DNA from 3 places in the Psychrobacillus sp. FSL K6-2843 genome. Region 2 is predicted to be linked to each of the others. Evidence: a T-box and tRNA genes for the amino acid it is inferred to sense, from the RefSeq annotation. Region 2 holds a T-box; the other regions hold tRNA genes.
The links. A T-box is a leader RNA that pairs with one kind of tRNA and senses whether it is charged. The one in region 2 lies ahead of thrS (threonine--tRNA ligase), so its partner is inferred to be a tRNA-Thr.

Region 1 (3,714 bases), 570 kb from region 2:
ATCTTGTCAATCGAATATAAAATATATACAAATTAATTAATATAGGAAACGGAATAGAGATATATTCTCAATTCATGGATTAAGACATTTGCATGCTAGTGTACATATGTATAATAAAGTATTAATTTAGTAAGTAAGTGATCGTATAGGACATAAAGACATTGAAATGACTCTCAAGGGATTATTCTAATGAAATAAAAGAACTGAGGATAGAAGATGAGAAAGCTTATGACGTCTGTGTAAAACATAAGTAAAAAAATTAAAATCAATGGAAACTATTAAAAAATAATCATGAATGAGAATATAAAAAAAGCTTACAAAAGCTGCGGTAACAGCATTCATAAGCTTTAGTCAAAATATCAAATTGGATGTGATATTTCATAATAGATACCGGTGGTCGGGGTCGAACCGACACATCCGAAGATACGGGATTTTGAGTCCCGCGCGTCTGCCAATTCCGCCACACCGGCATAATGAAGGCAGTAAATACTTTTTAAAAATTGGAGGCGGCAACCGGATTTGAACCGGTGATAAAGGTGTTGCAGACCTGTGCCTTACCACTTGGCTATGCCGCCTTAATTTGGAGCGGAAGACGAGGTTCGAACTCGCGACCCCCACCTTGGCAAGGTGGTGTTCTACCACTGAACTACTTCCGCAAAAAACTGGGGTACCTGGATTCGAACCAGGGCATGACGGAATCAAAATCCGTTGCCTTACCGCTTGGCTATACCCCAATGGGGCGACCGATGGGAATTGAACCCACGAATGCCGGAATCACAATCCGGTGCGTTAACCACTTCGCCACGACCGCCACAGAATAAAAAAAAGAGCTAACTAAAAGGAATATGGGGCGACTGATGGGAATTGAACCCACGAATGCCGGAATCACAATCCGGTGCGTTAACCACTTCGCCACAACCGCCATTATTCAAAGTTAACTTATTATTTGGCAGGGGCAGTAGGAATCGAACCCACATCAAAGGTTTTGGAGACCTCTATTCTACCGTTAAACTATGCCCCTATTAAAAACTGGTGGAGGGGGACGGATTCGAACCGCCGAACCCTAAGGAGCGGATTTACAGTCCGCCGCGTTTAGCCACTTCGCTACCCCTCCACTGGTGAGTGGTGCCGGAAAGAGGACTTGAACCCCCAACCTACTGATTACAAGTCAGTTGCTCTACCAATTGAGCTATTCCGGCATAATGGTGGCTCAGGACGGAATCGAACCGCCGACACAAGGATTTTCAGTCCTTTGCTCTACCGACTGAGCTACTGAGCCACATATGTATTTTAAAGATAAATGGCGGTCCCGACCGGGATCGAACCGGCGATCTCCTGCGTGACAGGCAGGCATGTTAACCGCTACACCACGGGACCATTTGGTTGCGGGGACAGGATTTGAACCTGTGACCTTCGGGTTATGAGCCCGACGAGCTACCGAACTGCTCCACCCCGCGACAATAAGAAAGTGTTGAAATTTAAATCAACTACGCAATTAGTGAATTTTACGTCTTCCACGCTACGCTTGCGTCGACGTTAATCGCTTTCTTCGTGAAACGATTTGCTCCACCCCGCGACAATAATATATGTTGAAAATTTATAATGGTGGAGGATGACGGGCTCGAACCGCCGACCCTCTGCTTGTAAGGCAGATGCTCTCCCAGCTGAGCTAATCCTCCATAATGCTGGTTTTAATTTAAATGGTGACCCCTACGGGATTCGAACCCGTGTTACCGCCGTGAAAGGGCGGTGTCTTAACCGCTTGACCAAGGGGCCATTATATTATGTAAAGAAGAAATCTATCTGGCGGAGAGCAAGGGATTTGAACCCTTGAGACAGTGTTACCCGTCTACACGATTTCCAATCGTGCTCCTTCGGCCACTCGGACAGCTCTCCTAGAAATGGCTCCGAAGGTAGGACTCGAACCTACGACCGATCGGTTAACAGCCGATTGCTCTACCACTGAGCTACTTCGGAATGATATCGCCTAGCGACGTCCTACTCTTGCAGGGGGAGACCCCCAACTACCATCGGCGCTGAAGAGCTTAACTTCCGTGTTCGGTATGGGAACGGGTGTGACCTCTTCGCCATCATCACTAGACTTGAATAATTACTGAAAGACATTTTCTATTATAACAAGTCTGTAGATTATTACAAGTGTTATTTTAATAAAAATTTATTCTTTCAAAACTGAATAAACTGACATCTTAGAAACAAACAATTTGGTTAAGTCCTCGATCGATTAGTATTCGTCAGCTGCACGTGTCGCCACGCTTCCACCCCGAACCTATCTACCTCATCGTCTTTGAGGGATCTTACTTACTTGCGTAATGGGAAATCTCATCTTGAGGGGGGCTTCGTGCTTAGATGCTTTCAGCACTTATCCCGTCCACACATAGCTACCCAGCGATGCCCTTGGCAGAACAACTGGTACACCAGCGGTGTGTCCATCCCGGTCCTCTCGTACTAAGGACAGCTCCTCTCAAATTTCCTACGCCCACGACGGATAGGGACCGAACTGTCTCACGACGTTCTGAACCCAGCTCGCGTACCGCTTTAATGGGCGAACAGCCCAACCCTTGGGACCGACTACAGCCCCAGGATGCGATGAGCCGACATCGAGGTGCCAAACCTCCCCGTCGATGTGGACTCTTGGGGGAGATAAGCCTGTTATCCCCGGGGTAGCTTTTATCCGTTGAGCGATGGCCCTTCCATGCGGAACCACCGGATCACTAAGCCCGTCTTTCGACCCTGCTCGACTTGTAGGTCTCGCAGTCAAGCTCCCTTCTGCCTTTACACTCTTCGAATGATTTCCAACCATTCTGAGGGAACCTTTGGGCGCCTCCGTTACACTTTAGGAGGCGACCGCCCCAGTCAAACTGCCCGCCTGACACTGTCTCCTACCCGGGTTACGGGTATGGGTTAGAATTTCAATACAACCAGGGTAGTATCCCACCGACGCCTCCTCCGAAGCTGGCGCTCCGGGCTCTAAGGCTCCTACCTATCCTGTACAAGTTGCACCAAAATTCAATATCAAGCTACAGTAAAGCTCCACGGGGTCTTTCCGTCCTGTCGCGGGTAACCTGCATCTTCACAGGTACTATAATTTCACCGAGTCTCTCGTTGAGACAGTGCCCAGATCGTTACGCCTTTCGTGCGGGTCGGAACTTACCCGACAAGGAATTTCGCTACCTTAGGACCGTTATAGTTACGGCCGCCGTTTACTGGGGCTTCAATTCGCACCTTCGCTTGCGCTAAGCACTCCTCTTAACCTTCCAGCACCGGGCAGGCGTCAGCCCCTATACTTCACCTTACGGTTTTGCAGAGACCTGTGTTTTTGCTAAACAGTCGCCTGGGCCTATTCACTGCGGCTCTTCTAGGCTATACACCCAAAAGAGCACCCCTTCTCCCGAAGTTACGGGGTCATTTTGCCGAGTTCCTTAACGAGAGTTCTCTCGCTCACCTTAGGATTCTCTCCTCGACTACCTGTGTCGGTTTGCGGTACGGGCACCTCCCACCTCGTTAGAGGCTTTTCTTGGCAGTGTGAAATCAGGAACTTCGGACTAAGTCCTCGCCATCACAGCTCAATGTTACAGAGTGCGGATTTGCCTACACTCACACCTCACTGCTTGGACGTGCATAACCAACAGCACGCTTACCCTATCCTACTGCGTCCCCCCATCACTCAAACGGTGGGGTGGTGGTACAGGAATA
Region 2 (3,714 bases):
GATATGCTACATCAAAAAGCAAAGGAAAAACAAGTGGAGCTTAAACTAAATGAGGAAGTTCGATCATTTACTGGGAAGGGACGAGTACAATCTGTAGTGACTGACAAAGGGACTTATTCGACAGATTTAGTGTTGATAGCAATTGGAATAAAACCTTCAACCTTTTTCCTAAAGAATACGGGAATAGAAACTCTTTCAAATGGAGCTATTATCGTAAACGAATATATGGAAACAAGCATCCCATATATATACGCTGCAGGTGATTGTGCTACACATTATAATCGTATCAAACAAAAAAACGATTATATCCCTTTGGGTACTACTGCCAATAAACAAGGCAGACTAGCTGGGTTCAATATGGTTGGTAATAAAATACCTTTTAAAGGTATTGTCGGCACCTCTATTATGAAGTTCTTCGAATTGTCAATTGGTAGAACAGGACTATCAGAAAAAGAAGTAAAGGAATTAGACATTCCCTTTGAAACAAGTACGCTGGAGGCAACAGATATTGCAGGGTATTATCCTGGTAAAGAGTTAATGACGATTAAATTGCTTTATCGTAAAGAAGATCAGTTGCTTCTAGGTGGACAGATCGTGGGTGGACATGGGGTAGATAAGCGTACCGATGTTTTAGCTACTGCGCTATACCATAGCATGAAGCTTCCTGACTTATTAGATTTGGACTTAGCGTATGCCCCTCCGTTTAACGGGGTTTGGGATCCTATACAGCAGCTGGCTAAAAGGAATTTTGATAAGAATAAATAAAGAAAAGTGGGAAACAGGAAATGCTAATAGAGTCAAAGGGATTTAATATTAGGGGTATCTCCTATACAGTCAGATCTGCGAGTCAATTAGATGCCGACCAACTGTCTAAGGTAAGGCTGCAAATAGATGGAGAAACACAAAACCTAGATAGAGAACAAGGGGAAGCGTTTATAGATAAAGAAGGATTTAAAGAATTAATAGAAAATGATTCCCAATCTGATAAAAATCTTTTTTTAGTAGCTGAAGTGAATCATCAGATTGTTGGATTCTCAAGGTGTGAGGGAAGCGATTTAAAACGATTTGCCCATAAAGTAGAATTTGGAGTCTGCGTCTTGAAAGAATACTGGGGATTAAGAATTGGAACAAATTTTTTAAAGGAATCTATTGCTTGGGCAGATGCCAATGATATTAAAAAGATTGCGTTAAGCGTATTACATACGAACGAGAAGGCAATTGCCCTATATCAAAAATATGGTTTCGAAGTAGAAGGAATTTTAAAAAACGATAAAATGCTAGCTGAAGGGGAATATTATCATACCGTTGTAATGGGTAGAAGTATGGTTTAAAAAAATAGTTGACTATTCAAAACTTGTTGAATATACTATTAAAAATCAATTTAACTTTTTTAGGCAAAGAAAAGGACATGAGTCATTTAGATAATTTCTTATTAGAGAGCAGGGTCGTCGGCTGAAATCCCTGTAGGAAAAACGAATGATTTACCACCTTGGAGCTATTATGGTGAACAGTAAGTATCCATAATCGGGGAACCGTTATCTTCATTTTGAGGCAATTCACTTTAAGAATTGCAAAATTAGGGTGGAACCACGACCACACTCGTCCCTTTACCAGGACGGGTGTGGTTTTTTGCATGAGTAATTTTATATTTGAGCTGTGAAAAGGACACGAATCATTCAATATTTTCTATTTAGAGAGCAGGGTCACCGGCTGAAAGCCCTGCGAGAAAGTAGAATGGTTTACCACCTTAGAGCTATTAGGGGGAACGCTATTACTGCTAGTATCCGTAATCGGGAAACCGTTATCTTTTATGAGAGTCGTATTTTTATTAAGTACGACAAAATAGGGTGGAACCACGACCACATACGTCCCTTGACCGGGACGGGTGTGGTCTTTTTGATTTTATTTAAAAAATAGGAGGAATTTATTATGTCAGTAAAAGCAGAGGAAAGATTAAGTCACCAAAAATTGGGTCAGCAATTAGAATTATTTATGTCCATGGAGGAAGCGCCGGGTATGCCATTTTATTTGCCGAAAGGAATGATTTTACGAAATGAGCTTGAAAAAATTTGGAGAGAGAAGCATCAGCGAACAGGCTACCAGGAGATAAAAACTCCTATTATGATGAAGCAGGAACTCTGGGAAAAATCAGGTCACTGGGACCATTACCATGAAAATATGTATTTTGCAGATGTAGATGAACAAAAATATGCTATAAAGCCAATGAATTGTCCTGGAGCAGTATTAATTTTTAATAGTAAAAGAAGAGGGTATCGAGAGCTGCCTATACGATATGCTGAGCTAGGATTAGTACATCGCCATGAGCTTTCAGGGTCACTGAATGGACTATTACGTGTTAGAGCATTTACTCAGGATGATGCACATTTATTTGTTCTGGAAGATCAGATTGAGAGTGAGCTTGCTAAGGTGTTAGATCTAGTAGATGAATTCTATAAGGAGTTTGGCTTTAGCTATAAGGTAGAGCTATCGACTCGTCCGGAAGATTTTATGGGCTCCGTAGAGGCATGGGATCAGGCAGAAGAAGCACTAGAATCTGTACTAAAAAGCAAACAAGTCGATTATCAAGTAAACGAAGGAGATGGAGCCTTTTATGGTCCTAAGATCGACTTTCATATACTTGATTCGCTTGGACGAAGTTGGCAGTGTGGAACAGTACAACTTGATTTTCAAATGCCTGAAAAATTCAATTGTCAGTATGTCGATGAGAATAACCAATTGCGTCAGCCTATCATGATTCATCGTGCCATCTATGGCTCTATAGAACGTTTTATGGCTATTTTATTAGAACACTTTCAAGGCAGTTTCCCTCTCTGGCTAGCACCAGTACAAGTAAAAGTCTTACCCATTGCAGATGCACATGTCGCTTATGCAGAAGATGTAAAGCAACAGCTAGAGCAGAAGGGATACCGAGTGGAGATAGATGACCGTGTAGAAAAAATAGGACTAAAAATAAGAGAGGCGGCAATGCAAAAGCATCCTTACATGCTGATTATCGGAGACCAAGAAATGGAGAAGCAGATTGTTTCCGTTAGGAAGCATAAAGCTGGAAGTCTTGGTGAAATGAAAGTGGAAGCTTTTATTGAACAGCAGCTAGGACAATAAATCGCGAAGTTGGTCAAAGCGAGTAAGCTGTAGTAAAAAGAGTGAGGATTGTCGCAAATCTGGTCAAAACGAGTGAGAAATGCGTGGATTGTAGTAAACTACCGCTACATTGTCGTAAAGCATGGCCAGATTGTCGTAAAAACCGTGGGGATTGTCGTAAACGGGGTCAAAACGAATGAGTAATGCGTGGATTGTAGTAAACTACCGCGGCATTGTCGTAAAGCATGGCGGGATTGTCGTAAAAACCGTGGAGATTGTCGTAAATCTGGTGAATACGAGTGAGAAATGCGTGGATTGTAGTAAACTACCGCGACATTGTCGTAAAGCATGTCTAGATTGTAGTAATAATAGTGAGGATTGTCGTAAACGGGGTCAAAACGAGTGAGAAATGCGTAGATTGTAGTAAACTGCCGCGTTATTGTCGTAAAGCATGGCCAGATTGTCGTAAAAACCGTGGGGATTGTCGTAAACGGGGTCACCTAGAGCAGTTAAGCTCCCAAGTTTCGCAGAGAAAAGGATTTTAAAGCTTCTATCTCGAATAAATGCTAAAGAGGGGGTATAGCAAGATGAAATGGCTTGTATTGTTTGCAG
Region 3 (3,714 bases), 930 kb from region 2:
CGATCTGGGCACTGTCTCAACGAGAGACTCGGTGAAATTATAGTACCTGTGAAGATGCAGGTTACCCGCGACAGGACGGAAAGACCCCGTGGAGCTTTACTGTAGCTTGATATTGAATTTTGGTGCAACTTGTACAGGATAGGTAGGAGCCTTAGAGCCCGGAGCGCCAGCTTCGGAGGAGGCGTCGGTGGGATACTACCCTGGTTGTATTGAAATTCTAACCCATACCCGTAACCCGGGTAGGAGACAGTGTCAGGCGGGCAGTTTGACTGGGGCGGTCGCCTCCTAAAGTGTAACGGAGGCGCCCAAAGGTTCCCTCAGAATGGTTGGAAATCATTCGAAGAGTGTAAAGGCAGAAGGGAGCTTGACTGCGAGACCTACAAGTCGAGCAGGGTCGAAAGACGGGCTTAGTGATCCGGTGGTTCCGCATGGAAGGGCCATCGCTCAACGGATAAAAGCTACCCCGGGGATAACAGGCTTATCTCCCCCAAGAGTCCACATCGACGGGGAGGTTTGGCACCTCGATGTCGGCTCATCGCATCCTGGGGCTGTAGTCGGTCCCAAGGGTTGGGCTGTTCGCCCATTAAAGCGGTACGCGAGCTGGGTTCAGAACGTCGTGAGACAGTTCGGTCCCTATCCGTCGTGGGCGTAGGAAATTTGAGAGGAGCTGTCCTTAGTACGAGAGGACCGGGATGGACACACCGCTGGTGTACCAGTTGTTCTGCCAAGGGCATCGCTGGGTAGCTATGTGTGGACGGGATAAGTGCTGAAAGCATCTAAGCACGAAGCCCCCCTCAAGATGAGATTTCCCATTACGCAAGTAAGTAAGATCCCTCAAAGACGATGAGGTAGATAGGTTCGGGGTGGAAGCGTGGCGACACGTGCAGCTGACGAATACTAATCGATCGAGGACTTAACCAAATTGTTTGTTTCTAAGATGTCAGTTTATTCAGTTTTGAAAGAATAAATTTTTATTAAAAAAACACTTGTAATAATCTACATAGTTGATATAATAGAACTTGTCTTTCAAATAATTATTCAAGTCTAGTGATGATGGCGAAGAGGTCACACCCGTTCCCATACCGAACACGGAAGTTAAGCTCTTCAGCGCCAATGGTAGTTGGGGGTCTCCCCCTGCAAGAGTAGGACGTCGCTGGGCTTGCAATAAAAATACATAGAAATACATTTTAATACCCAGGAGGATTAGCTCAGCTGGGAGAGCATCTGCCTTACAAGCAGAGGGTCGGCGGTTCGAGCCCGTCATCCTCCACCATAACTTTACTCCTGCCGGAGTAGCTCAACTGGTAGAGCAACTGACTTGTAATCAGTAGGTTGAGGGTTCAAGTCCTTTCTCCGGCACCATTTTTTGAGCCATTAGCTCAGTTGGTAGAGCATCTGACTTTTAATCAGAGGGTCGTAGGTTCGAATCCTACATGGCTCATTCACTTTTTGTGATATAAATATGCGGGTGTGGCGGAACTGGCAGACGCACTAGACTTAGGATCTAGCGCCGCAAGGCGTGGGGGTTCGACTCCCTTCACCCGCACCATTTAATTTAATAACCGAGCGGAAGTAGTTCAGTGGTAGAACACCACCTTGCCAAGGTGGGGGTCGCGAGTTCGAACCTCGTCTTCCGCTCCAAAGATTCATCAAAGTGCCGGGGTGGCGGAACTGGCAGACGCACAGGACTTAAAATCCTGCGGTAGGTGACTACCGTACCGGTTCGATTCCGGTCCTCGGCACCACTTTTATGAAACATTAGCGCCCGTAGCTCAATTGGATAGAGCGTCTGACTACGGATCAGAAGGTTGTGGGTTCGACTCCTGCCGGGCGCGCCATATATACGGGAAGTAGCTCAGCTTGGTAGAGCACTTGGTTTGGGACCAAGGGGTCGCAGGTTCGAATCCTGTCTTCCCGACCAGTTAATTAATAAATTTGGGGCCTTAGCTCAGCTGGGAGAGCGCCTGCCTTGCACGCAGGAGGTCAGCGGTTCGATCCCGCTAGGCTCCACCAATTTAATTTTAAATTTCCTGGCGGCGTAGCTCAGCTGGCTAGAGCATTCGGTTCATACCCGAAAGGTCGTGGGTTCGACTCCCTCTGCCGCCATCTTAAGGACCTTTAGCTCAGTTGGTTAGAGCAGACGGCTCATAACCGTCCGGTCGCAGGTTCGAGTCCTGCAAGGTCCACCAACATAATATTTAGGAGGAATACCCAAGTCTGGCTGAAGGGATCGGTCTTGAAAACCGACAGGCGGGTCATACCGCGCGGGGGTTCGAATCCCTCTTCCTCCTCCATCTTATTGTTAGTGGAAAAATATTATACATAACGTCGACGCAAGCGAAGCGTGGAGGACGTAAAACTCACTAAATGCACAGTTGATTTAAATTTCAACACTTTCTTATTGTCGCGGGGTGGAGCAGTTCGGTAGCTCGTCGGGCTCATAACCCGAAGGTCACAGGTTCAAATCCTGTCCCCGCAACCAAATGGTCCCGTGGTGTAGCGGTTAACATGCCTGCCTGTCACGCAGGAGATCGCCGGTTCGATCCCGGTCGGGACCGCCATTTATTTTTCAACAACTTAGAGATTTAGGATAAGCAAGCAAATCTAGGAAGCAATCGAACGAACGAAGGAGCATACTAAAGTATGTGACTTAATGAGTGAGTGAAGCTGACAAAGAGAAGCGCAGCTTAGTGTAAATCGAAGAGGCTCAGTAGCTCAGTCGGTAGAGCAAAGGACTGAAAATCCTTGTGTCGGCGGTTCGATTCCGTCCTGAGCCACCATTTTATCAAGCGGGTGTAGTTTAGTGGTAAAACCTCAGCCTTCCAAGCTGATGATGAGAGTTCGATTCTCTTCACCCGCTCCAATTAATGGGCCTATAGCTCAGCTGGTTAGAGCGCACGCCTGATAAGCGTGAGGTCGATGGTTCGAGTCCATTTAGGCCCACCATTATTCCGAAGTAGCTCAGTGGTAGAGCAATCGGCTGTTAACCGATCGGTCGTAGGTTCGAGTCCTACCTTCGGAGCCATATATATGGGGAAGTACTCAAGTGGCTGAAGAGGCGCCCCTGCTAAGGGTGTAGGTCGGGCAACCGGCGCGAGGGTTCAAATCCCTCCTTCTCCGCCATATATAAGGCCCCTTGGTCAAGCGGTTAAGACACCGCCCTTTCACGGCGGTAACACGGGTTCGAATCCCGTAGGGGTCATAACTTAAAAAAAGACAATCACTTAGGTGGTTGTCTTTTTTGTTTTGAAAAGATAGAGTTGCGCAGGTGTTTTTAGAGTATTAATGTTTTGTCCTTTGTTCTGTAAATGCTACTTATTAATACGGAGTGAAAGGACCGATTTCATAAAACAATTCCATTTCTAAGTTTTACTTATTGGTATCAAATCATGAGTTATGTATTTATACACTTTCTTCTTTGTTCTTTTGTCCATCTATAATTCCCACTCTACTATAACCTCATCACACTTTGTTCATTAATACTCACAAGAACATTTCTTAACAGGTTTCTACACACTGAATTCTGCTTACATTATCCTGCTTCGCTAGGTAACTCTTTTCAAGCCTTAATCATCACATAAATAGCAAATTCATACTAACCAATTTTAGTGGCTGGCCATGTGTTCCAAATTATAATAAATCATTTTCCCATTCACATAGCAAAAAATAAAAAAGCCAGGAAGCTATTAAACTTCCTGACTGACTGTTAAATTA

Region 1: it encodes a tRNA-Thr, which carries the amino acid that the T-box ahead of thrS (threonine--tRNA ligase) is inferred to sense. The anticodon was not compared.
Region 3: it encodes a tRNA-Thr, which carries the amino acid that the T-box ahead of thrS (threonine--tRNA ligase) is inferred to sense. The anticodon was not compared.

What each region holds. Positions count from the first base shown of each region.
Region 1 covers NZ_CP152021.1:3,206,834-3,210,547, forward strand. Annotated here, with positions in the region: tRNA gene MKY94_RS16250 (tRNA-Leu) at 389-470, opposite strand; tRNA gene MKY94_RS16255 (tRNA-Cys) at 502-575, opposite strand; tRNA gene MKY94_RS16260 (tRNA-Gly) at 582-656, opposite strand; tRNA gene MKY94_RS16265 (tRNA-Gln) at 663-734, opposite strand; tRNA gene MKY94_RS16270 (tRNA-His) at 736-811, opposite strand; tRNA gene MKY94_RS16275 (tRNA-His) at 847-922, opposite strand; tRNA gene MKY94_RS16280 (tRNA-Trp) at 948-1,021, opposite strand; tRNA gene MKY94_RS16285 (tRNA-Tyr) at 1,031-1,114, opposite strand; tRNA gene MKY94_RS16290 (tRNA-Thr) at 1,124-1,199, opposite strand; tRNA gene MKY94_RS16295 (tRNA-Phe) at 1,204-1,279, opposite strand; tRNA gene MKY94_RS16300 (tRNA-Asp) at 1,302-1,377, opposite strand; tRNA gene MKY94_RS16305 (tRNA-Met) at 1,381-1,457, opposite strand; tRNA gene MKY94_RS16310 (tRNA-Val) at 1,604-1,679, opposite strand; tRNA gene MKY94_RS16315 (tRNA-Glu) at 1,702-1,776, opposite strand; tRNA gene MKY94_RS16320 (tRNA-Ser) at 1,805-1,896, opposite strand; tRNA gene MKY94_RS16325 (tRNA-Asn) at 1,903-1,977, opposite strand; rRNA gene rrf (5S ribosomal RNA) at 1,986-2,101, opposite strand; rRNA gene MKY94_RS16335 (23S ribosomal RNA) at 2,223-3,714, opposite strand, start outside.
Region 2 covers NZ_CP152021.1:3,774,340-3,778,053, reverse strand. Annotated here, with positions in the region: gene MKY94_RS19160 (CoA-disulfide reductase) at 1-765, shown strand, start outside; gene MKY94_RS19155 (GNAT family N-acetyltransferase) at 786-1,331, shown strand; T-box leader at 1,389-1,610, shown strand; gene thrS (threonine--tRNA ligase) at 1,930-3,123, shown strand; gene MKY94_RS19145 (hypothetical protein) at 3,172-3,306, shown strand; gene MKY94_RS19140 (hypothetical protein) at 3,299-3,508, shown strand; gene MKY94_RS19135 (GNAT family protein) at 3,690-3,714, shown strand, end outside.
Region 3 covers NZ_CP152021.1:2,849,267-2,852,980, reverse strand. Annotated here, with positions in the region: rRNA gene MKY94_RS14470 (23S ribosomal RNA) at 1-921, shown strand, start outside; rRNA gene rrf (5S ribosomal RNA) at 1,044-1,159, shown strand; tRNA gene MKY94_RS14460 (tRNA-Val) at 1,198-1,273, shown strand; tRNA gene MKY94_RS14455 (tRNA-Thr) at 1,287-1,362, shown strand; tRNA gene MKY94_RS14450 (tRNA-Lys) at 1,369-1,441, shown strand; tRNA gene MKY94_RS14445 (tRNA-Leu) at 1,465-1,549, shown strand; tRNA gene MKY94_RS14440 (tRNA-Gly) at 1,567-1,641, shown strand; tRNA gene MKY94_RS14435 (tRNA-Leu) at 1,657-1,745, shown strand; tRNA gene MKY94_RS14430 (tRNA-Arg) at 1,762-1,838, shown strand; tRNA gene MKY94_RS14425 (tRNA-Pro) at 1,845-1,921, shown strand; tRNA gene MKY94_RS14420 (tRNA-Ala) at 1,938-2,013, shown strand; tRNA gene MKY94_RS14415 (tRNA-Met) at 2,033-2,106, shown strand; tRNA gene MKY94_RS14410 (tRNA-Ile) at 2,113-2,189, shown strand; tRNA gene MKY94_RS14405 (tRNA-Ser) at 2,202-2,294, shown strand; tRNA gene MKY94_RS14400 (tRNA-Met) at 2,406-2,482, shown strand; tRNA gene MKY94_RS14395 (tRNA-Asp) at 2,486-2,561, shown strand; tRNA gene MKY94_RS14390 (tRNA-Phe) at 2,705-2,780, shown strand; tRNA gene MKY94_RS14385 (tRNA-Gly) at 2,790-2,863, shown strand; tRNA gene MKY94_RS14380 (tRNA-Ile) at 2,870-2,946, shown strand; tRNA gene MKY94_RS14375 (tRNA-Asn) at 2,951-3,025, shown strand; tRNA gene MKY94_RS14370 (tRNA-Ser) at 3,033-3,123, shown strand; tRNA gene MKY94_RS14365 (tRNA-Glu) at 3,131-3,202, shown strand; gene MKY94_RS14360 (1,4-dihydroxy-2-naphthoate polyprenyltransferase) at 3,707-3,714, opposite strand, start outside.